DNA from 4 places in the Paenibacillus sp. JCM 9796 genome. Region 4 is predicted to be linked to each of the others. Evidence: riboswitches for the same ligand, from Rfam matches in the RefSeq annotation. Region 4 holds a riboswitch; each other region holds the start of a gene.

Region 1 (5,595 bases), 530 kb from region 4:
TGCGACATATCGTTTCACCGCTTTCCATGGACTTCAGATGCCATCAACCGGCTTGTGAGCGTCCGAATCCGGTTGAGATGTGCTGCATTATTTGATAGACGACGGATCGGGCTCGTACTCTTCGGCCGGCATCCGGATCCATCGTTTTAAATACCCTTGCTCGTACAGCGCTTTAACCAGGATGATCAGCACGGGCGATAAGATCAAGCCGGCCACGCCGAAGAGCGACAGCGAGACGATCATGAACGAAAGCATCGTGAAGGCAGACACGCCGAGGGAATCGCCCGTAATTTTCGGTTCCAGAATTTGTCTCGTTCCAATCACAACGACGAGCAGCACAGCCAGCCAAATCGCGAGCGTCGTTTGTCCGACGACCAGCAAGTAGATGATCCATGGAATGAACAGCGTCGAAACGCCGAGCAGCGGGAGCACGTCGAAGATGGCCGCCAAGAGCGCGATCGAGAAGGCGTTGTTGACGTTCAATATAAGCAGCGCGATGAAGATGACGATAAAGGTCAGGCTGATCAGCTTCGCCTGCGCTTTAAGGTAGGTGACGATGCCCAGCAGCACGTTCTCGCGGAGGAAGTGGAACGCTTTTTTAAACGTTTTCGGCGTTTTGTCCGAAGCGATCCGCTTCCAGGATTCGATCTCGATGCTCAGGAAATAGGCCAAAATAATACCGATCACGAAGTTCACGACGAACGTGGAGAACGAGGTCAGCATGGCGAACAAGCTCGTTAAGAACGTACGGGCGATTTCGGTCGTCTTCTGAATGATCTCCGCGGAGTACTCCTTGGCCTTCTCCACTAAATTCAAATCGACCGGAAGCGTCCCGATCAGTGACTGTACCTGGTCGGAGCGGTTGATGAGCTCTTGCTCCAGAACGACGGCGTAATCGGGCAGCTTGTCGGCGAGATTGATGATCTGGGTCGTGAAGATCGCGCCGAGTCCGGTCATGGCACCTAGAATGACCATCACGAAGACGAGGGTGGAGATGGCGGAAGCGATCGATTTCTTCAACCCGCGCCGGTTCAGGAACTTGGCGAACGGCTCGATGATCAAGTAAATGACGAACGCGAGGAAAATCGGGGTCGCGATCCGATACAGATGGCTGAAGGCGAACATGAACAAATATACGGTAAGCACGAGCAGCGCAATATCGATAATCGTTTTGTAATATTTGCGATAAAAGGGAATCATTCGTTAACCTCCATTCATTATCTTCCATATTAAAAGACACCGACTTGATTCGCAAGTGAGGCCGGCTTGTACATACATACGGAAACAGCGAAGAACGGTTGCTTTCGGCGGCCCGATTCTATACAATAAGAAAAAACGCACAGTAGGAGAAGTGACTGGACATGAAATGCAAGATTTCGCGCAATGCGGCCAAAGTGTTGTTGGCCGAGATGGAGCAAGAAGAGAATAAAGAATTAAAGCTTCGCGTGTATGTGACTCATGCGCATGGCGACCATGCCCACTACGGACTCAGCATGGATACGCCGACCGAGAACGATGTCGTCGTTTCGACAGATAAAGGAATCGACGTTATTCTGCAAAAGGACGAGCCGCTGCTCGACGGCGTTCGGATCGATTATTTCTATGTGCCGGAAGAAGGATTCGCGGTAACGAATCCAAGCAAGGGCAATAACGGGGACCACTAGCACATCGTTCACAGGGAGTTCCCCGGTGTCAGCCGCTTGAAGAAAGGAATTACCGCATGGTCAACGATATTCGCGTTTGCGACAAATGCAAACATATGAGAATGAAAACCGCCGTTCCGAAGCTGCAGAAGCTTGTGCCCGACGCCGAGATCAAAGTCGGCTGCAAGTCTTATTGCGGCCCGTGCTCGCGGTTTGCCTTCATCTTCATTAACGGCCGGTATGTAACCGGCAAGACGGAAGACGAAGCGATCGAGAAGGCGAGCAAATACGTGAAATAAATCATGCAAGAAGATCAGATCCTCGGGCCTCAGGGCACCGGGGATTTTTGATTTGACGCCGGAAGGGATGCGCGGCACGAATTTCGGCGTCCAGACATGATCCGGGGGCGGCCAATTTCCGGGACCGGTAATCGGGGCTATGTGCTCGGTCAATGGGGCGGAGGCCCGCTTTTTGTAACGGTTGCCATGATCGCGTTGACGGGTATCATTTTTTACTGGAAAGGGTACCGGTTATTCAAAATCATACAAAATTCCCAATTTTTTTTATGAAAATGGGATGAAAGAACTATGTATTCGTGACCTTCTATCTTATATTCTTAATAAAGAACATCTCCATGAACAGACACAATTCGAGCGCACTCGATAAGGGCAACCCGGACGAAAGTCTGCGGACGCAAAGCTATAGGGGCTTAGGCGCAGGAGAGCAGCGCTATGCCAGCCAGTTGTCGAAGGCACGGAGTGATCGCGATCCTTTCAACAGCGGCTCCCGACCAGGGGAGCTTTTTTTGGTGTGAATAGATGAAGGAGGAGAACCCGGCGATGGACCAGGAACGCAGCATCTTAAATAAGAAGGGGTTTTACACGAAAATCGGCGATGATTTCATCGGAGTCTTCCTATCTGCTGAAGGACCGAAATTGTTCATAAATCGTGACGTGTACGAGCTGACGTCCCCGCATTGGGATGTCGAGATGATTCGCGGGCGCAGCCGGCAAATCATCACGTTTTACTGGATGGGCGAAGTGAAGCTCTCGATCTGCTGCGAATCGAACCACGACGTATTTCTACCGTTGTTCGATTACTTGATGTGCCGTCCTCAGCTGAAGCACGCTTAGTATAGCTTAGGCAGCGAACGACTGCGGCTTTCTTTGAACCCGATTGGGCCTCTGAGCATACGATGTGGGGTGGCCGGATCATTCCCATCCGGCACGGAACAATCGGATCATTGGAGGCATGTTTGTGAAAAACTCGGAGGTTATCGAGTCGGCGTTATTTGAACATCGGTTTTGGCTTCAGGTGCTCGGTGATCATGCCAGGTTCATCCGGGTAAGCTTGCCGGTCGATGAACGGGAAGAGGCGCAGCGGGCGCTCGGCTTCGTTCAAGCATTCGACGACTTGCTGAAGAAGGCGCGTTCGGATAAGTTCCCGGCAGAGGCGGGAGCTTTGACGCAGGACGCGTACGGGCTGACACAAGACCTTCGCGCGTTCAAGCTGCGCTTGCTGGAGCGGCATTTGATCGGCAAGATCGCAATCCAGCTGCCGCCCGCGTTCTTGAGCCATATGGTGAACGAAGCAGAGGAGTATTTACGCGTACTGGGGTACTTGTTATCCGGGCGCCCGGCGCCGGTATTCGATGCGGTGCACCACCACATCGTATGGCTCCAGGACGCCTACGGCCATGCGGGCTCCATTGCAGCCGGCTTGGATATGACGGAATCCCGTTTGGTGGAACTGGCCAGATCGTTCGACCGGCAATTCCGCGAGTATTACCTGAAAGCGGTGGAACTGGCGGGCTTTCTGCGCACGAACATCAAGAAATTCCCGGCTTTAGCCCGGTTTAATAAAGAGGTTGAGCTTGAAATGACGCTGTTCAAGCAGTTTCTGAGCGAGCTGGAAGAGCTCCGTTTAAGCGGGCAGGCGCTCGGTGTGCTTTCGCCCTTGATGGCGGATCACATGGCTCGGGAGGAGTGTTATTACTTGCTTAAGCTGTCTCAGGTGTCGGAAATCAAAGCGATGAGCTGCGATCCGACGAAGCCGAGGACGGAAGTGTAACGAAACCCTATCGGCCGACGCCGGCAGCGCATCCGTTTACCGGGGAACGTACCCCGAAGACGGATGCGTTTTTTTGCATGGTTTACGCGCTGGAAGGGCGCATGCCAAAAAAAGCTTAGGAGCGTCTGCCCTAAGCTTTTTTTGGCTGCTCCTCACAGCGTATAGGCGCAATCTGCATTAATTCCCGCTCGTACTCGAATCCTTCCGCCAGCCGAACAAGCCGCCCGGGGCGAAAAATTGGTATAACGCGCATTCGATGCGTCCGTTAAACAGCTTGCGCTTCTTATCGGCTTTTCGCCCGAGATAATGCTCCATTTGCTTGCTCGGGCTGAGGATGAAGGCCGACCAGTTCGGCAGCTGCTTATGCATCTGCCCGAATTGGCGCAGCGCGCGTTCGACTTCTTCGCGGTCGCCGAGCCTTTCGCCGTATGGCGGGTTCGTGATCAGGCAGCCGTAATCGCCGGCCGGCAGCGCTTTGCTGACCGGAAGCGTATGGAAGCGAAGCTCCTTGGCGAGGCCTGCGGATTTGGCTGCAGCTAACGCCACTTCGATGGCGGCGGGGTCGATGTCCGAGCCGCCGATTTGCAGCGGGATATCGTCCTTGACCAGATCAAAGGCTTCCTCCCGTGCTTCGCTCCATAACGCTTCCGAAATCACAGGCCAGCTCTCCGCGTTGAAGCTGCGCCGCAGGCCGGGGGCTATATTCCAGCCGATCATCGCCGCTTCGATCGGGATCGTGCCGGAGCCGCAGAACGGGTCGTAGAGCGGCCGTTCAGGCTGCCAACGGCTGAGCAGCACCATGGCGGCCGCCATCGTTTCCTTCAGCGGCGCTTCCGTCACCAATTTGCGGTAGCCTCTCTTATGCAGTCCGGGACCGGTCGTATCCAGCGTGATCGTGGCGATGTCATTGAGCAGCGACACCTCAATCACGTAACGGCCTTCGGTTTCGCGGAACCATTCCGTGCCGTACCGCTGCTTCATGCTTTCCACGACCGCTTTCTTCACGATGCCTTGGCAAGCGGGGACGCTGGACAATTGCGATTTGTGCGAACGTCCTTCGACGGGGAACTCTCCGTCTTCCGGAATCCAGTCCGGCCAAGGCAGCGCTTTGACGCCTTCAAACAAGTCGTCGAACGTGCGTGCTTCGAATTGCGCCATCTTGATCAAGACGCGATCCGCCGTGCGCAGCCATAAGTTTGCGCGGCAAACAGCGAGCAGGTCGCCTGTAAAAGTAACGCGGCCGTTCTCCACGGTGACTTGCTCGTAACCCAAATCGCGAACCTCGCGGGCCACGACGGCTTCAAGCCCCATGGGAGCAGTGGCGATCAATTCAATGGAACTAAAGGATGGGAAAGACATAGGTGAGTTTCACTCCGAATCAAACAAGTTGAACTGCGTTGGCAAAAGCCATACAATTACCTAGTATAGGCGATTCGCAATCATTATACAACGCGGATCGCGATGAGAACGAGGGGAGGCCGGCAAGGATGGAATCGAATTGGACGCAGGAATCGTACGCGGATTCGTTATTTGACAAAGACGAAACGTTGGAGCGGGTATTGGAATCGATTCGTAAGCAAGGGATGCCCGAAATTTCCGTTGCTCCGGGTTACGGAAGACTGCTGACGCTGCTGGTGCGCATGAACCGTGCCGAGCAGGTGCTTGAAATCGGGGCACTCGGGGGGTACAGCGGCATTTGTTTGGCACGGGGGCTGACGGAGCGAGGGAAGCTGACGTCCCTGGAGCTGAAGCAGCCGTACGCCGATCTGGCTTACGAGAACCTGAAGCTCGCCGGCTTCGGCGAACAAGTCGAGTATTATGTAGGGGAGGCGCTCGACAGCTTGCAGCGGCTTGCCGAGGAGGGGCGCCGGTTCGATTTCTT
Region 2 (5,595 bases), 1.1 Mb from region 4:
GGTCCATCTCGACCTGGATATCCCGGCTCGTATAATGGCCGGAGAATGTCGTTAATACGACCTTGTCCGCATCCGGATAGTGAAAAACCTTCTGAGCTAATGTCATGATTGTATGCCTCCTTTTGTCATTGCGTGGTATACGCCGCCGACAGTCGTAATATCTGCCGAACCGATCCATTGCTCCAAGCCGATTGCAAATCTTTGCGATAATTGAATGTATACATTGACCATCTGGAGAGAGTCGATTCCCAGATCATCGCGAAAGGATGAGCTTTCGTTGATCTTCTCGTGCGGAACGTGCGTCAGCTCGGAGAGCAGCTGGCAAAATTGCTTGAAGTCCATCATGTTAACCTCCTAAAGACCACTCGGCCGAAATCTTCCTAATCTCGCGTAATTTAAAGTTGCAGCAGTGGCCTTCATTTTCATATTCGATAAGTTGTTTTCCCGCCGGAAGCTTCTGGTACAGCTCGTAAATATCTGTATCCTTGACCATCACGTCCTTATTTCCATGAAACAGGAGAATCGGGCTGAAATTATCGAAGTTATCCAGCTTCGGAAGCAGGCTTTGTGCGGAATCATCGAGGATATAAGCCATACGCTCCATGAAATAATCCGGCATCCTCACACCACTTGCACAAGCAGGACTTACCGAGATCGCTTTGCTCACTTTCGGATGAGCGCTTCCTTCGATGGCCCAAGCGCCGCCTGAGCTGGTTCCGAATAAAGCGAGAGGCAGCCCCGGGTATTGGTTCGATGCGTAGTCAATGACTTGATTCATAAACTTTTCCCAATGAAGACGGGTGGCCTTGAATGACGTGCGTACATAAGTTTCCCCCTGCCCTGGCCCGTCAAAGCTGATCGTAACGAAACCCAGCTTTGCGAAATCCGTCTCGTAGGTGAACAGTTCTTCTTTGGAGGAATCAATGGGATTGACGATGACCATGATGCCCTTCTTCCGTTCAGGCACACGGATTCTGCCGAAGCAATCGTTTCCGTCGACGTCGATGACGGCCTCCAGGATCTGATCCTCGGAAAGCCTATCCGCCCGTTGAAAGAGCTCCTTGCAGCGTGCAAACCACTTTCGCTTCTCATCCCCTGTGGGGTACAACCACTGCAGCAGGTTATAGTACAAGCCGGCCATGCGGAAATGTTCCTCCGCTTCCTTCCTGTCCTGCTGAGCCTGAAGGAAGATCGCTTGCTTCGCAAAATCCTCCGCGCATTTCTGCAAAATCCCGTTCCAAGCTTCGGCGCTTGTTAACCGTCGCTGAAAGCCAGCGACGTCTTCTCTTCGAATGCCATGGGCAATCCAGCGGTCCCAAAAGCCTTCAAAAAGAAGGCAGGTCATCAATGTTTTTTGAATGGTGCCCTTTACAGTCGGGTCATCCGGTATCATAGCTTCGTACTCTCCCTTAACGATTAAATATGAGGATCAGGGAGGACCCTTCACCGGGAATCGTGGAAAGCAGCACCCGTTCCGTCATTTTCATCATGAGCGTGAATCCTTGGCCGAGTGATTTTTTTGTCGAATAACCCGCCATGAGCGCAGCATTCGGAAGATGCTTTAACGGAAAGCCCGGCCCTTGATCTTCCACGAGGAGATGGATGGCAGCGTCGGTTATAAACATGGTCATCTTTCCTTCGCGAGCATGCTTGAGAATATTCGTAATCGCCTCAGAAATAACAAGGAGATGGCTCATGATCGCGGTCTGCGGGATCCCAATACCGATCAGACTTTGTTTGGCGAGCTCCCTGGCTTTCGGAATGTCCGATCGTTCGATAACCGGGGCTGTGCACAATAGCTTGCCTGCCTTGTATGGCTCCACCTCATGTTTGCGGATCAGCAGAAACTTTCGCTGCGTGATGGCATACATCACGTCGCGGTACACCTGCCATACTTCATCCTCTTCGGGATGGCCGACCGGCTCGATTGTAGGAGCGGAAGGGATATATTGGGTTAGATCTTGTTTAATTTCTTCATAAGTCTTCAAGAAGCAGCGATGATGCCGATCCGAAAGATGCATTTCCTTTATTTTCAGATAAACATCCTCCTGCTTCTCCACCATTTCCACCAAACGAGCAGCCAGTGATAATAAATACCGGCCCTCATCGTTCTTAGGTTGAGGTTCGTTCTCCGCTGCAGTGAAGGACAGGTAGATCAGAAATCCCGATTCCCCTTTACCCCTATTCAGATGTTGACTCATACGATTGGCAATCCATCCAATCAAGGCGCGCCGTTGATGATCATGGATATTATCGCCTGATAAGGGGGAAGGTAGAGGGGCCCGCGCATTTAGAGCTCCTGCATGAAAATTCCCAAAAAATTTAGGAAATATGGATTTCACAATCGACACTTCCCCCTTTACAAAATCCCGAGCGGAGGCATAACCGTCATTTCATCAACGACCGAACCTTCTGGTTGACATAAGAGATACACCAAATGCTTGGCTAACGATTGAACGGGAATCATGTCGGATGCATCCGGCTTCAGTTCCATCCGGTCCCAGAATGGAGTCGCTACCGCGCCGGGCAATACGGCCGTTACCTGTATGCCTTTATTCCTCAATTCCGCTTGCAATACTCTCGTTAATCCCAGTACCCCGAATTTCGAAGCGGAGTAACCGCCGCAGCCGGGCAGTGCCGTCGTGCCGGCGACAGATACGACGTTAATCATTTTACCGGCACGGTTTTCAACCATATGCCTTCCGAAATATTGGCAGGCGAGGAACGTACCTTTCAAATTAACGGCGATCATTCGATCGAAATCGTCACTGGACATCGTCAACACCGATTCGAACACCCCTGTGCCCGCACTGTTGATGAGTGCATCAATGGTGCCGAACCGCGATATCGCCTCTTCGGCAAATCGGCTAACGCTATCTTCATTCGTTACGTCCAAAGGGACGGCTAGCGTATTCGCATTCATCTGAGAGGCTGCCTGCTTTAATTCGGCTTCATGTCTTGCTCCCAGCACAAGATTCGCTCCCAATTGACTGAGCAATAATGCCGTTTCTTTGCCGATCCCGCGGGACGCCCCGGTAATTGCAACGGTTTTTCCTTGGAGCTGCAGAAAGTCAATCATCTCATTCACCCGGTCCGCAATACTCGAAATAATTTTTTTCCGTTTCCCACAGTCCGACTTTTCGGAGCTTGGGAAGATGCGGTCGCAGCATGTTGTAGATCACGAGCGCTACGACCTCGGATGTCGGATTCAACTCTTTAAATTCAGCCGTATCCAGGTTCAGATGCTTATGATCCAGCTTATCCAGCACTTCTCTTTCCACAATGGCATCCAAATCCGCCAAATTCATGATCATGCCCGTTACCGGATCCGGCTCGCCTTCGACGGTGACATCAAGGTAATAATTATGTCCGTGCCCATGCGGATTGTTGCATTTGCCGAACAATTTCTTATTTTCCTCCGGCGACAAATGCACGCTATGTAATCGGTGCGCAGCGCAAAAGTGATATTTGCGTGTAAGTCGTATCAAGCATCCCGCCTCCTTTACCGAACTTAAATAGTGGTTTTCATGTAATTGAATCCGGTGCAATTCGCAATCTTGAAACCGCTGTTCCAGCGAATTCCAGATGTACTCAACTACATTTTCCGTAGTCGGTATGCGATGCTGAAAATAGGAATGTTCACGGTCCAAAAACTTCCCGTCGAGCTCCTCTTCCACAAATGAACTCACGATTTGTTTAATATCCGTTGTATTGACAACAATCCCGGATTTTTCATTCAATCGTCCCTTGACCATCACTTCCAGCTTGTAATCATGCCCATGGCCGCTGGAGTTGCTGCAGCGCCCGAAGACCCGGAGGTTTTCCTCTTCGCTCCACTGGGGAACCCGATAAACGTGAGTTGCCGAAAAATCGATTCTTCTCGATAAATAAAGCATCGCCGTTTCCCCCTTCCTAGGCTCTGGATATGGAACGGTCAAACTCTTCACATAGCGAGACGTTGTCGGCAAATATCCCCTTCTTCACCGTTGTCACCGTAGACGTTCCCGGTTTTTTCACGCCCCGCGCGCACATGCATAAGTGAGTTCCCTCCACGGTTACAATGACACCCTTCGGCTTCAGCACATTCAATACGGCACTCGCAACTTGCTGCGTCATTCGCTCTTGCACCTGCGGACGCTGCGAGACCAGCTCTACCAATCTGGCAAATTTGCTTAAGCCGACGATTCTCCCATCCGGAATATATCCGATGTGCGCCTTTCCATAGAACGGGATCAGATGATGCTCGCAGAAAGTGTAATAAGTCATATCCTTTACGGTGATGATCCCGTCGTACTCCTCTTCGAACGTTGTCGTCAGCGCCGATTCCGGATTCACCCCCACACCTGAGAACACTTCCCGGTACATTTTCGCGACTCGTTTCGGTGTATCCAGCAGACCTTCCCGGTCCGGATTTTCCCCTATTTGCTCGAGAATCGTTCGAATGCTGTCTTCAAGAACATCTTTACTTGCCAAATTGGTATTTGATCGTATGGTCATCTAGTATTTCCCTCCTTAGAAACAACAAAAAATCCAGTCCGAATAGAACTGGATTCGTATATACAGATCCGTCCCTAATTCGGCGGCCCAGCCGTCATAGCGTTACCGCCTTAGACCCGAAGCTTTGCGTCCCCACCTTTCGATGAGTTTGCCATTATCGTTAAGAATATAAGCCAAGTATAGTCTATTATACCTAGATAAGCAATGATTTCTTTATTGAAATCTTTGATATAACGACATTTTTCGACGCTATATGAGAATAAAGTCGAAAAATACGTGATATTATCGCGCATTTTTTCGACATTTGATGCCAAAGGCGGATGAAGCCGCACAGGTTGCATAAACGAAGAGACGGGGCAAGACGGGCTGCATGCACCCGCCTTACTCCGTCTCTCCTTGTTAGCAGCAGCGATTGATCTTACCGCTTTCATAACGCTCGTGAAGCGACAGCATATAGAACTCCTTCTCCGTCAAAGGGGTTTCATGCGGATGGCGCTCTTGCTGATGCTTCAAGTATTTCTCATAGTCCGGAATACTGAAAATGACCTTGATTGTCGCTTTGGCCTTGCTGGCAAAGCTCGTTATCGTTCTCATGGCATCAGGCTCCAAAAGTAGATTTGACAAACGGCGCTTCTTTTAATACCGGTTTTTGTTTTTGGATCAAAATTTTGTACCAGACGCGTAAAGATTCAATAATCATCAGGATCACCACAATCTCGAAGAAGATCGTGAGGCCTGCATCGATATAGTTGTTCGTCACAATCTGATGCATGACGTCCATATTTTTGGCAGGCGCGATGACTTGCCCCTGATCGATCCCGTCCTGGTATTTCTTCGCAGCCGCCAAAAAGCCGATGCTTGCCTGAGAGGAGAACGTTTTTTGGAAGCCGGCCGTTAATGTCGTTACCGCGAGGAACACGAACGGCACGATTCCTACCCAAGCGTAGCGGGCCTTGCCCATTTTGATCATAATCGTCGCCGCGACGGCGAGAGCGATGGCAGCCAACATTTGGTTCGCAATCCCGAACAGCGCCCACAACGAATTGATGCCGCCGAACGGATCGATGGCTCCTTGATACAAGAAGTAGCCCCAGGCCA
Region 3 (5,595 bases), 2.2 Mb from region 4:
TCCGATGATCGGTCACGCGGCTTTGCGGGAAGTTGTACGTGCGAATCCGCTCCGAACGGTCGCCGGTGCCGACCTTGCTTTTCCGCTCCGCGCCGTACTTCTCCATCTCTTCCTGCTGCATCTTGTCATAGATACGGGCGCGCAGCACTTGCAGCGCCTTCTCTTTGTTCGAGTTTTGCGACTTGCCGTCCTGGCAGGTCGCTACGATGCCCGTAGGGATATGCGTGACGCGAACGGCCGACTTCGTCGTATTGACGGATTGTCCGCCCGCTCCGCTCGAACAGAACGTATCGACGCGAATGTCGTTATCGTGAATCTCGATGTCGAAATCTTCCATCTCCGGCATCACTGCAACCGTCGACGTCGACGTATGAATGCGTCCACCGGACTCTGTTGCCGGTATGCGCTGTACCCGGTGTGCGCCGCTCTCGAACTTCAGTTTGCTGTAAGCGCCCTTCCCGTTCACGAGGAAAATAATCTCTTTGAACCCGCCGAGATCGTTCATGTTCACATCCAGCACTTCCGTCCGCCAGCCTTGCGCGTCCGCGAATTTGGTATACATCCGATACAAATCGGCTGCGAACAAAGCCGCTTCATCGCCGCCGGCCGCGCCGCGGATTTCTACAATTACATTCTTATCGTCGTTCGGATCCTTCGGCATCATCAACACCTTGATCCGCTCTTCCAGCTCGTCCTTGCGCGCGGACAGCTCTTCCAGCTCCATCTTGACGAGCTCTTTCATCTCGTCGTCGAGCTTCTCGTTCTGCATCGCCCGCGCCGCCTCATATTGTTCCATAACGCTCTTATACTCTGTATAAGCTTCATACGTCTCTTGCAGATCCGACTGCTCCTTGGAATACTCGCGAAGCTTCTTGGAATCCGACGCGACATCCGGGTCGCACAACAACTCGCTTAACTTATCGTAACGGTCAGCCAAAGCTTGTAACCGATCCAGCATTCGTCATCCATCCTTTCTTTCCGTAACCCGTTTTTCCTTACTAAGCGACCATCCTGTCCTTCAACACCCATTGCTCCGAGCAGGCGTCTTCTTCATGCCGACCACCGCTGATCTTCCCGCTTCCTCGCGCCAAGGCTGCAGGCACTTGGACCGTCTCTTAGCCTAGCTAAACGTTGAAACGGAAGTGCATGACGTCGCCGTCTTGAACGACATATTCTTTGCCCTCGAGGCGCAGCAAACCTTTTTCCTTTGCAGCATTCATCGAGCCCGAACCGATCAGATCATCGTAGCCGACAACCTCAGCGCGGATAAAGCCGCGTTCGAAATCGGTATGGATTACGCCTGCCGCCTGCGGCGCTTTCATTCCTTTGCGGATCGTCCATGCGCGAACTTCCTGTACCCCTGCCGTAAAATACGTGTACAGCCCGAGCAGCCTGTAAGCGGCACGGATCAATCGGTTCAACCCGGATTCGGCAAGGCCCAGCTCCTCCAGAAACATCTGCTTGTCCTCGCCTTCCAGCTCAGCGATCTCCGATTCCACCTTCGCGCTGATCGGAACCACTTCCGCGCCTTCGAGCGCCGCGTATTCGCGCACTTTCTGCACATACGGATTGCCGTCCGTGTCCGCAACCTCCGCCTCACTGACATTCGCCGCATACAACACCGGCTTCATCGTCAGCAGGTGCAGGTCGCGGATCAGCAAGCGCTCCTCATCACTCAGCTCGACGCTGCGCGCCGGCTTATCGTTGTAGAGCGCCTCCTTAATGCGTTCCAGACACTCGACTTCCTGCGCATATTTTTTGTCGCCGCCCTTCATGTTCTTCCGGGAGCGATCGATTCTTTTGTCCACCGAATCCACGTCCGCCAAAATCAGTTCCAGGTTGATCGTCTCGATATCGCTGATCGGGTCGACCGTTCCGGAAACGTGCGTAATGTTCTCGTCTTGGAAACAGCGTACGACATGCACGATGGCGTCCACCTCGCGGATGTGGGCAAGGAACTTATTGCCGAGTCCCTCGCCTTGGCTTGCGCCCTTGACCAATCCGGCAATATCGACGAATTCGAACGCCGTAGGCACGATGCGATTCGGCACGACGATTTCCGCCAAGCGGGTCAAGCGCTCATCCGGCACCTCCACTACGCCGACATTCGGATCGATCGTGCAGAACGGATAGTTAGCCGACTCCGCACCGGCCTGTGTAATGGCGTTAAACAACGTAGATTTACCGACATTCGGCAAACCGACGATTCCACAAGAAAGACTCATATATAAACAGCTCCTTATGCTCTGAACGGAATTTCAAATCCTGACATTATATTATATCCCAAAAGTAGGCCCCGTGTCATCTCCCTATGGGAAAAACCCTCCTTCCATTCGGAAAGAGGGCATGGTGACGGGCGCGTTACTGCGGCGGCTGCCCCGAAATACGGCGAAGCTCATTGGCCAGCCTGTGGAACTCCGCCTTGGCCGCCTGATCTTCTGCCGTGAAATAGGAGGCTGATAGAAAGCCGATGATCTTGTTCGCATCCTCCGCGCTAATTCGTGTCTGCGGTTCCGGCGCGGGCTCCGTCACAAGGCTGGCCCGGTACTCGTTCACAACGTCCTGAACGAAGCTCTGGAACGTCTTGCCGAGCAGCCGCAGCGGCTCCTGCGGATCGCTTCTCCTTGCCGGATCCAGCATATAGTGCCCGACGATATCGGTAGCCGGGTTTAGTCCGTACCGGTAACAAGCATACGCAAGGACCCATACGTACCGCTTGTAAGATTCCGTCAAGCTGATCCTGCCTCCGTAACAAAGCTCCACCGCGCCCGCCGCGTCGTTAGCGTCGTCGCCGTAACGCGCGTTATCGGTCGTTACGTTGTACACGACGTGATAGGCAATCTCAGCCGGTCCGGTCAGGAACGGTATGCACTCGATGATCTGTTTATCGTCCACAAACAGATGCGCGGAAGATGACATTTCATTGCGGGTATTTTCAAAATAAGACACATTCGCTGCGGCCGTTGACCCCGGATTTCCCGTATCGTGGGCCACCATAAACCGGCAGCGGGCTAACGCCGTCTTCGGACGCCGCTGGCTCGGCCCCGTCAAATAGCGTGGAATGATCTCATATTTCATAACAAAAGCCACCGTGCTCACCACCCTGCGGACATTTCGGAAGGTCTCGGGCGCTGGGGTCCCCAGCCGATCCGACGAGAATCCTTGCCTTACGATCAGCATATGCGAGCGCCCTGCAAGAAGTCCGTGGCATTGCCGGCCTCTATTTGAATATACGTTTGTTAAAATCGTCCCGTTTCGAACTGAAATGGTTTTCCACTTGCTTTTTCAACACAAACGCCCGCAGCGCATTGGCTTTGTCCGTTGGCATGTCGATGTAACGCGCTCCGTAATAGATTACGGTTTCTCCCGGATCCAACCGTATGATCTCGACTTGGCACGGCATCTCGAAGCCCAGGTCCAGCCGAACGTCGGCCATAGCATGCTTGCTTAACTCAATATCGCTCGGCAAAATAAACCCGAGCCCGCTGATGCTAATATTTCGAACCTCCAGCGCGACATGCTCCTTCAACAGTTGGAGCTCCGCATTCGGTTCGCGGATCGAGAGCAGGTGTCCGTCATGTTTGACGTCGACCCGCGGGTTCTCCCGCTTCTCGGCGAACCGGCTCCGATTCTGAGGGGGGTTGATAACCATCAGCGCTCCTTGATCTTTAGCTACGACCGTCGATTGGAACGTATAGATTCCGCCGGGTGAATAGACCGTTAATTTAACCGTATCCCCAAGCTCGAACGCCTTGTATTCCGAAATCTCAACTTCAAGAATATCACCCTCGGCATAAGTCAAAATGCCGGTCGAAACGAAATCCCGCTTCTCCACCGCCACCCGGCTGTTCAGCAGTATTCCGCTTGGGCTTCTATACGTTTCGTGGGTAAACTCGTAGGATATTTTTTCACTCGTAACGGACTTCATCACCTTCGTTACCACCTTTCGCTCTCATGTCGTCGTAAAAAATAAGCTGCATCTCAACATGCGAGACTACAGTCTGTTCACCGGTGCGCCCAATCGGCGGCCAGGCTGTCGTCATCCTCAATAAAGAAGATCTTAGACCCTAAGCTTTGCGTCCTTGCCTTTCGACAAGTTTGTCAAAAAAATGAATGATAACGACTATTTAACTAAACTTCACATCACCGAACTTGGGTACATATGCCCACATCTTGATCTCATTATAGGTGTTTCCTAAATCCCCTTCAAGAATATTCACACTTTTCACAAAAAATTAACAGCGCTTTTCCGTAAAAAAATTATTCACATGTTAACCGTTCTGTGGATAACTTATATATCCACACCCGGACTTGCCCTAAAAGCGCGATTTACCTACAATGGGGATAAGAAATTAATCCTCTTTATCCACATACTTATCCACAGCATGTGAGTAAGAATGCTTGTTCGTTTTTCTTACCCGCAATCGACGAATGACTAATGATGAATGAGGTGTAACGATTGATAGCCATAGAAGAACACGAGTATTTTATGCGGGCGGCAATCGAAGAAGCGCGGAAAGCCGAAGCGATCCGCGAAGTGCCGATCGGAGCGGTCATTGTTCGCGGCAGCGACATTATCGGCCGCGGTCATAACGTTCGGGAAACGGCCAAAGATCCGCTTGCCCACGCCGAACTGATCGCGATTAAACAAGCGAGCGAACAGCTGGACGCCTGGCGGTTGCTGGAATGCCGGCTTTATGTGACCCTTGAGCCGTGTCCGATGTGCGCCGGAGCGATCGTCCAGGCGCGAATTCCGCAAGTGATTTACGCATCCCCGGACCCAAAGGCCGGCTGCGCGGGGACGCTGATGAACCTGCTGCAGGAAGATAGATTTAACCATCGCGTCGACGTGATTCAAGGCGTTCTGCAGGAAGAATGCAGTTCCATGCTCACCCAATTTTTCCGTAGATTAAGGGGGAAGACGTAACCTAATTCCCTTTACAACGCCTATTTACCCATGCTAAAATATAATCGTTTCAGAAGTTCGAGACGTGGCTCAGCTTGGTAGAGCGCTTGGTTCGGGACCAAGAGGTCGCAGGTTCAAATCCTGTCGTCTCGACCATCCTATATGAACTACGAATTGCGGCGTAAACCGCAATTTTTTTATGCCCAAATTCCGATATCCCTCTCTTCTCCCGTTGTTTTCCCTCTCTCCCTTCAGTCTATTTTGTTAGCCCGTTCTCCGGCTTCCCGGCTATCACTGTACCGGCCGGTTATACGACGGATGGCTTGGGGGTCGGCATCGAATTTTTGGGCCGCGCCTTCGATGAAGCAACCTTGATTAAACTGGCCTACGCTTATGAACAGGGCACCCATCACCGGAAGCCTCCCGTTCTGGTTCCTTAAGGCCAGGGTCCTAAATAAAATCCCCTTCGTGCCGCTCTATTTCATACATAGCAGCCCGAAGGGGATTATTCCATATTTTCGACTCTTAGCCAGGGTTCGATTCGTTATTTGGGCCCTGCACTTCAACCTGCACGTCCTGCGGTAGCACTAACGTAACAGACATCTCCGGGTAGACCGAATTCAGGCCGCGGTAGACCGGAGGACGCTTCACCTGCACATACATCGTGTCGCCAACCGTTCGCACCGTGT
Region 4 (5,595 bases):
CTTCCTGCAAGTCATTTTGGCTTGAAACCATGCTTAGCTCCCCCTGCTATTGAGATTTTTCGATGTCAAGAAATTTTTCATTAAACTTTTCTAATGAAATTCTAATAGTAGCGGCTCATCCCAGGCGCGAAGGGCTTCGCTCCGACCGCCGGTAATTCATGGAAGTTTAAGATATGGTATCGTTGTTCTTGCGGACAAGCCGTATCCAAACAACAACCTAAAGGGAGGAAATAAGAGATGAACAACACGAAGAAAAACCGTCTCGGTAAAACCTTGGTGGGAGTCAGCCTTAGCCTCTCCCTGTTTTTTTCGGGCAGCATGTTCTTGGCGCCTCAGTCGGCTCAAGCGGCCGTCGCAAGCAATGCTTCCGTAGCGGACAAAGTGATCTCAACGGGTAAACAATATCTCGGGACACGTTATCAATTCGGAGCTAAAGCCGGAAATACCAAAGCCTTTGACTGCTCCTCGTTCACGCAATATGTATTTAAACGAAACGGCATCAACATTCCCCGTTCGTCCAGGGACCAGGCTAAAGCTGGCACCTATGTTCCAAAAAGCAAGTTGAAGCCGGGCGATTTAATCTTCTCGGATACGAACAGAGACGGGGTTATTAATCACGTCAGCATTTATATGGGCGACGGAAAAATACTTCATACGTATAAAGTCGGCGTGGGAGTTACCATTTCCAATTTTAAAGGCAGCATTTGGGACAAGACTTACGTAACAGCACGTCGCGTGATTAAATAAGGGGAATACCTCTAGGCCATTATTTTATTATCTCATAGCTTGACTGCAAACATGCAGAGCTCACGAAGAGCTCTGCTCTTTTTTTATATTCATAGCCTCATCCCCAAGTATATACCTTCATCTATTCGCTGCCGGAACGCGGTTTCCCTGCTCACATCAGATACATCGCCACAATCGTCGTGACCGCCAAGCCGATCAGCACCGGCTTCAGATTGCGCCGGATGCAGGCGATGGGATAGGCGTTCGCGGAGGGAGGAGCCGATAACGGAAAGTACGTGCATCCGTCCCGGCATACTGTTAAGATGTGATCATAAGAGCAGCATACTACCCGAGATCGAGGAGGATTTACCGTGGAGTTCCGTTTGGAAAGAATCGAAAACAAGGTGGAGTTTTTTCAAGCGTACGACTTGAAATCGCTGGAGCGTCAAATCGACCAGCAAATTGAAAACAACAAAGCGCTCATGTTGGACGTATTTGCCGTTCAGCACCACACCGTATTTGATCCCAATGCGGGCAAGTTGTCGTACAGCGCCGTCGTTCATTTTAAGGCGAAATAAAGCGGCAGGATGCGTCCCAAGCGGCCAGGCTGCGCAAATCCGGACCTGCACCGGAGGCGAAAGCCGGCCGCCGCTCTCCGACTCTAGTGCGATAGCATTAAGACGAAAAACCCTTCCATTCTACATTATGGAACAACTTTCTACAAATCTTTACAATTCTATTACATAATAGTATGATAAGCTCATATAAACGACTGGATCTAGGAAATAAGACACGAAAAGGCACACTGTACGAAAGTGCAGGCCGCAAAGCTACAGGGGCTTCACGAAACGGGAGTTTCGTATGCCAGCCAGCTTCCGAACGCTCGGCTCTGGTACCTGGCGCGGAGACCGGTGATGGCTGGTCTCTTTTTTATGTATTCAATCAACAATCAGGAGGGCATTAGCATGGTAAAGGGCAATCGAACTCAGCGCAGTCAGAAGTTCCTCATTATTTTCACCCCCGGCATCGGGCTTATGAACCGCTTCAAATATGCCAGTAAGTTTTTATTAATCGGACTGCTTGTGCTCGTACCGCTCAGCATCTTCTTGTATTTGCAATTGTCCGCGTCCGCCAAAGAAATCGCTCTCACCGAGCAAAAGCAGGTCGGTCTGGAGTACGTGAGCCGGTTAAACGACTTTCTGATCGCGGTCGATGTTCACCGCGCATTGATTGTCGGTTCCATTCACGGCGATAAAGATTTGAAGTCCCAATTAGCCGCCAATGAGGAAGCCCTGGATCAAATCGTGGCCGGGCTGAACGAATTGGATGGCCGGTTAGGCGAGAGCTTGAATTCGACGGAACAATGGAAAGCTCTTCAATCGAAATGGTCGGAACTGAAAGGAAGGGGCGTCAGCCTCACGGGTCAAGATGCATTGGACCAATACGGTGCCATCTTGACGGATACCCGGGCGATCATCACGCGAATCGGCAATGCGTCGCATCTCGTGCTCGATTCCCAGCTGGACAGCTATTATTTAATGGACTCGACAGTCCGCCAATTTCCCACTCTGATGGATCGCGTCGGACGAGCACGTGCTCTGGCCGTTCATTACGCGGGGTCAAAGACGCCGATTTTCACCACGGAAGAACGAACCCTGACATCGCTGCTGGACCAAATCCGCACGTCGATGGATACCGTTAAAGGCAACCTTGAATCGCTCCGAACGGAGAACGAGATGCTGAGCTTCGAACTTCTCGATGCTTGGCAGGAGCATAACCAGCTCGTACTCCAACTGAATCGCTGGATAAACAATCAGATCATCATACCTAAACAAGTAGATCAGACTCCCAAAGCGGTATTCGATGACCTGTCCAATCTCATCAAGCAAACTCAAACTCATTACGACACCGAGCTGAAGGCTTACGAGCATCTGCTGCAGACGAGGCTGACTGGCTTGCATCAGAAGAACACGCTGTTCGTCTTGTTGGGTCTGCTCATCCCGCTCGCTTTGCTCTACATTTTTATCAGCTTTTATTTGTCAGTCAAACGAGCCGTCTCCGCGTTGGAGCAAACGGCCACGGAAGTGACGAACGGCAATCTCACCTCGCGGGTACAGCTTCAAACCCGGGACGAGCTTGCCATTGTGGGCAACTCGTTCAATCAGATGACCGAGGCGTTCCGCAACGCCATTCAGACGAGCATTACCGTATCGGAACGGGTGGCGGTCTCCGCCCAGTCGCTGACGCAAAGCGCTTCCCAGTCGACCGAGACCAGCAATCGGATCACGGATGCCATTCAGGAAGTTGCCCGGGGTGCGAATACGCAGCTGAAGGGCGCGGAAGAAACGTCCACAGCCATGGAAGAAATGGCTCAGGGCGTACAGCGGATCGCCGAGACGTCCTCCAGTGTCTCCGAAGCCGCAACGCAAACGTCCCAGCTTGCGCAGAAAGGGAACGACGCTGTCCGCAAGGCTGTCAAGCAGATGGAAAATATTCACAAGCACGTCGACACTTCCGCCAAGGTCATTGAGGAGCTGGGCGCACGATCGCAAGAAATCGGCAGCATCAGCAGCTTGATTACGGACGTCGCCATCCAAACGAATTTGCTGGCGCTAAACGCCTCTATTGAAGCCGCTAGAGCCGGCGAACACGGGGCCGGGTTTATGGTGGTCGCTTCCGAGGTGAAGAAGCTGGCAGAACAAACGAAGACGGCCGCCGCTCAAATTAGCGAGCTGATTCAACACATTCAAGGGCAAACGAAGGATGCGTCCATACATATGAACGAAGGCGTACTTGAAACGAAACGAGGTCAAGAGGTCATCAAGCAAACCGGTGACGCGTTCGAACAGATCATGAGCGCGGTCGAGCATGTGGCCCATCAAATTCAAGAAGTATCGGCGGCCGCGGAGCAAATGTCGGCCGGTACGCAGCAGGTGACCGCCTCCATGGGCGAAATCGTCAGCATTTCCCGCGTATCCGCCGACAATGCGCTGCAGGTGTCCTCATCGTCGCAGGAGCAGCTTGCGACCATGCAGGAAATTCATGCATCCGCCGAGGCGCTGCATGCTTCGGCGCAGGAGCTTCAGGAGGTAATTCGAAGGTATACGGTCGTATAAACCGCCATCATGGCTTTAGCCGGGCTTTTTCAAGAGTCGATCTCTTGGAAAGTCCGGCTTTTTCTATACCGCATGACCCAAGCTGTCGATTTCGTTTGCGTTTGGGGGATCCCAAAAACAACAAAGAAGATCGCACCCGCACGAACCGTATTGGCTTCATGGGTTGCGATCTTCTGTTGTTTGGACGGCTGCGATGGCTGCACCCTCCCTCATTCGTAAACAACGGTGTGAAACGGTTTGTTTGTATTGACCGGGGATAACGGATAAAAGTTCGACTCATTGCATTGAAAGCAAACGTTCGTGTGACAATCTGCAAGCTGCTCCACCGATTGTCCGCACTTCTCACAGCATTTGGGCTCGAGCGTCTCTAGAAACCGGGTTGATTTCATCATCATAAAACCCTCCACTATCGTATAATATTTTGATCTGATGTGTTTTATTATATAACAGTATTCGAAACAGTTCAAGACTTTTATGCATTATTATATAACATTCGTGAAAGGTGTATGCGTCTTAACCAAAGAAGCACCGGCCGATTGCGCCTTCGCGCATCGGCCAGTGCTTCCTTGTCGATGAAACTCCAGGGACGGCGGCCTTACAAAATGCGCGCCGTTACCATCGTTCTCGCCACTCGAATCCCATTGCTTCTTATTTCCAGATCCATTTTGCAAAATCTGCGGCTTAGCTCAACGATCGTCGGTATGATTTCGATCACATCGTCAATTTGCAAAGGCACCAGAAAATAACTGGAGGAGCTGTCGATGATCAAATCCCCCTTCTTCTGCTCCTGTACCGTTCGGTAAGCGGCCCTGATGATGACGGTCGACAAGACGCCTTCCGAGACCAGGCCCTCAAAATTCGTCATCTGCGGGGTTACCGTCCCCTTGAAGAACAGCTTGCCGTCCTTGTCGCGCAATTCTTCAAATCCGGACCAAATTTGTACCTCATACGTTTCCGCATTTTGCGGCTGCTTCTGCATGTATTGCATCGCTTTCATGACATCTTTACGGCTGATGACGCCGATCATGCGCCGCTCTGCATCAATAACCGGCAGCAGCTCAATGCCTTCCCACACCATCGTATGACCGGCGGAAGCGACGGACGTTCGCGCGCTGATGACAAGCGGATGAAGCGTCATTAAATTGCCGATCGTTTCGGAAGGCTTGGCCCCCAGGATATCTTTCGTCGTCACCATGCCCACCGGTCTCATCTCTTCATCCACGACCGGATAACGGGTATGGGTCGTTTCCACGACCAGCTCCTGCATCTCTTCCACCGTATTGGTCGGCCGCAAGGAATAGACCGGGGAATCCTTGCGGATGATGTCCTCGACGACCATAATTTGCTTCTTGATCAACCGGTCCTCGATCGCCCGGTTAATCATCGTCGCCACGGTGAACGTATCGAAAGTCGTACCGATGATCGGCAGTTCCAGATCGTCGGCAAGCTTCTTGACCTCCGGAGTCGTATCGAATCCGCCCGTAATCAAGACCCCCGCGCCTTGACCGAGCGCGCACATATGGGCTTGTACACGATTGCCGACGATCAGCAGGTTGCCGGCTTCAATATATTTAAGCATCGCTTCGAGCTGCATGGCGCCGATGACGAACTTGTTCAAAGACTTCTGGATGCCCGCCGCTCCGCCCAGCACGACCCCTTCCACCACATTGACGATTTCTTCGAACGTCAGCTTATCGATGTGGGGCTCCTCTTTCTTCTCTACGCGGATCGTGCCGATCCGGCGTTTCGTACT

What was found. Region 4 has a riboswitch for cyclic di-GMP ahead of ACZ439_RS03185 (methyl-accepting chemotaxis protein). Riboswitches for the same ligand answer to the same signal wherever they lie in the genome.
Region 1: linked by a shared signal. The riboswitch ahead of ACZ439_RS05645 (hypothetical protein) and the one ahead of ACZ439_RS03185 (methyl-accepting chemotaxis protein) in region 4 are both predicted to bind cyclic di-GMP.
Region 2: linked by a shared signal. The riboswitch ahead of folE (GTP cyclohydrolase I FolE) and the one ahead of ACZ439_RS03185 (methyl-accepting chemotaxis protein) in region 4 are both predicted to bind cyclic di-GMP.
Region 3: linked by a shared signal. The riboswitch ahead of ACZ439_RS13655 (PilZ domain-containing protein) and the one ahead of ACZ439_RS03185 (methyl-accepting chemotaxis protein) in region 4 are both predicted to bind cyclic di-GMP.

Annotation. Positions count from the first base shown of each region.
Region 1 is NZ_AP043723.1:1,149,082-1,154,676, reverse strand. It holds gene ytvI (sporulation integral membrane protein YtvI) at 88-1,200, opposite strand; gene ACZ439_RS05655 (iron-sulfur cluster assembly accessory protein) at 1,362-1,664, shown strand; gene ACZ439_RS05650 (YuzB family protein) at 1,721-1,942, shown strand; cyclic di-GMP riboswitch class I at 2,301-2,393, shown strand; gene ACZ439_RS05645 (hypothetical protein) at 2,483-2,776, shown strand; gene ACZ439_RS05640 (DUF2935 domain-containing protein) at 2,901-3,713, shown strand; gene ACZ439_RS05635 (THUMP domain-containing class I SAM-dependent RNA methyltransferase) at 3,891-5,072, opposite strand; gene ACZ439_RS05630 (O-methyltransferase) at 5,201-5,595, shown strand, end outside.
Region 2 is NZ_AP043723.1:5,217,898-5,223,492, reverse strand. It holds gene ACZ439_RS25160 (class I adenylate-forming enzyme family protein) at 1-106, opposite strand, end outside; gene ACZ439_RS25155 (acyl carrier protein) at 103-345, opposite strand; gene ACZ439_RS25150 (alpha/beta hydrolase) at 347-1,393, opposite strand; gene ACZ439_RS25145 (ATP-binding protein) at 1,410-2,201, opposite strand; gene ACZ439_RS25140 (SDR family oxidoreductase) at 2,360-3,079, opposite strand; gene ACZ439_RS25135 (6-carboxytetrahydropterin synthase) at 3,081-3,896, opposite strand; gene folE (GTP cyclohydrolase I FolE) at 3,913-4,497, opposite strand; cyclic di-GMP riboswitch class I at 4,576-4,660, opposite strand; gene ACZ439_RS25125 (CstA-like transporter-associated (seleno)protein) at 4,897-5,091, opposite strand; gene ACZ439_RS25120 (carbon starvation CstA family protein) at 5,096-5,595, opposite strand, start outside.
Region 3 is NZ_AP043723.1:2,822,822-2,828,416, reverse strand. It holds gene prfA (peptide chain release factor 1) at 1-958, opposite strand, end outside; gene ychF (redox-regulated ATPase YchF) at 1,125-2,225, opposite strand; gene ACZ439_RS13660 (peptidoglycan recognition protein family protein) at 2,362-3,078, opposite strand; gene ACZ439_RS13655 (PilZ domain-containing protein) at 3,221-3,928, opposite strand; cyclic di-GMP riboswitch class I at 4,021-4,113, opposite strand; gene tadA (tRNA adenosine(34) deaminase TadA) at 4,490-4,927, shown strand; tRNA gene ACZ439_RS13645 (tRNA-Pro) at 4,986-5,062, shown strand; partial or broken gene ACZ439_RS13640 (amidase family protein) at 5,173-5,346, shown strand; gene ACZ439_RS13635 (LiaI-LiaF-like domain-containing protein) at 5,432-5,595, opposite strand, start outside.
Region 4 is NZ_AP043723.1:620,832-626,426, forward strand. It holds gene ACZ439_RS03170 (DUF2569 family protein) at 1-31, opposite strand, end outside; gene ACZ439_RS03175 (C40 family peptidase) at 238-747, shown strand; gene ACZ439_RS03180 (YrzA family protein) at 1,098-1,304, shown strand; cyclic di-GMP riboswitch class I at 1,516-1,606, shown strand; gene ACZ439_RS03185 (methyl-accepting chemotaxis protein) at 1,692-3,842, shown strand; gene yhfH (protein YhfH) at 4,052-4,234, opposite strand; gene ACZ439_RS03195 (DRTGG domain-containing protein) at 4,438-5,595, opposite strand, start outside.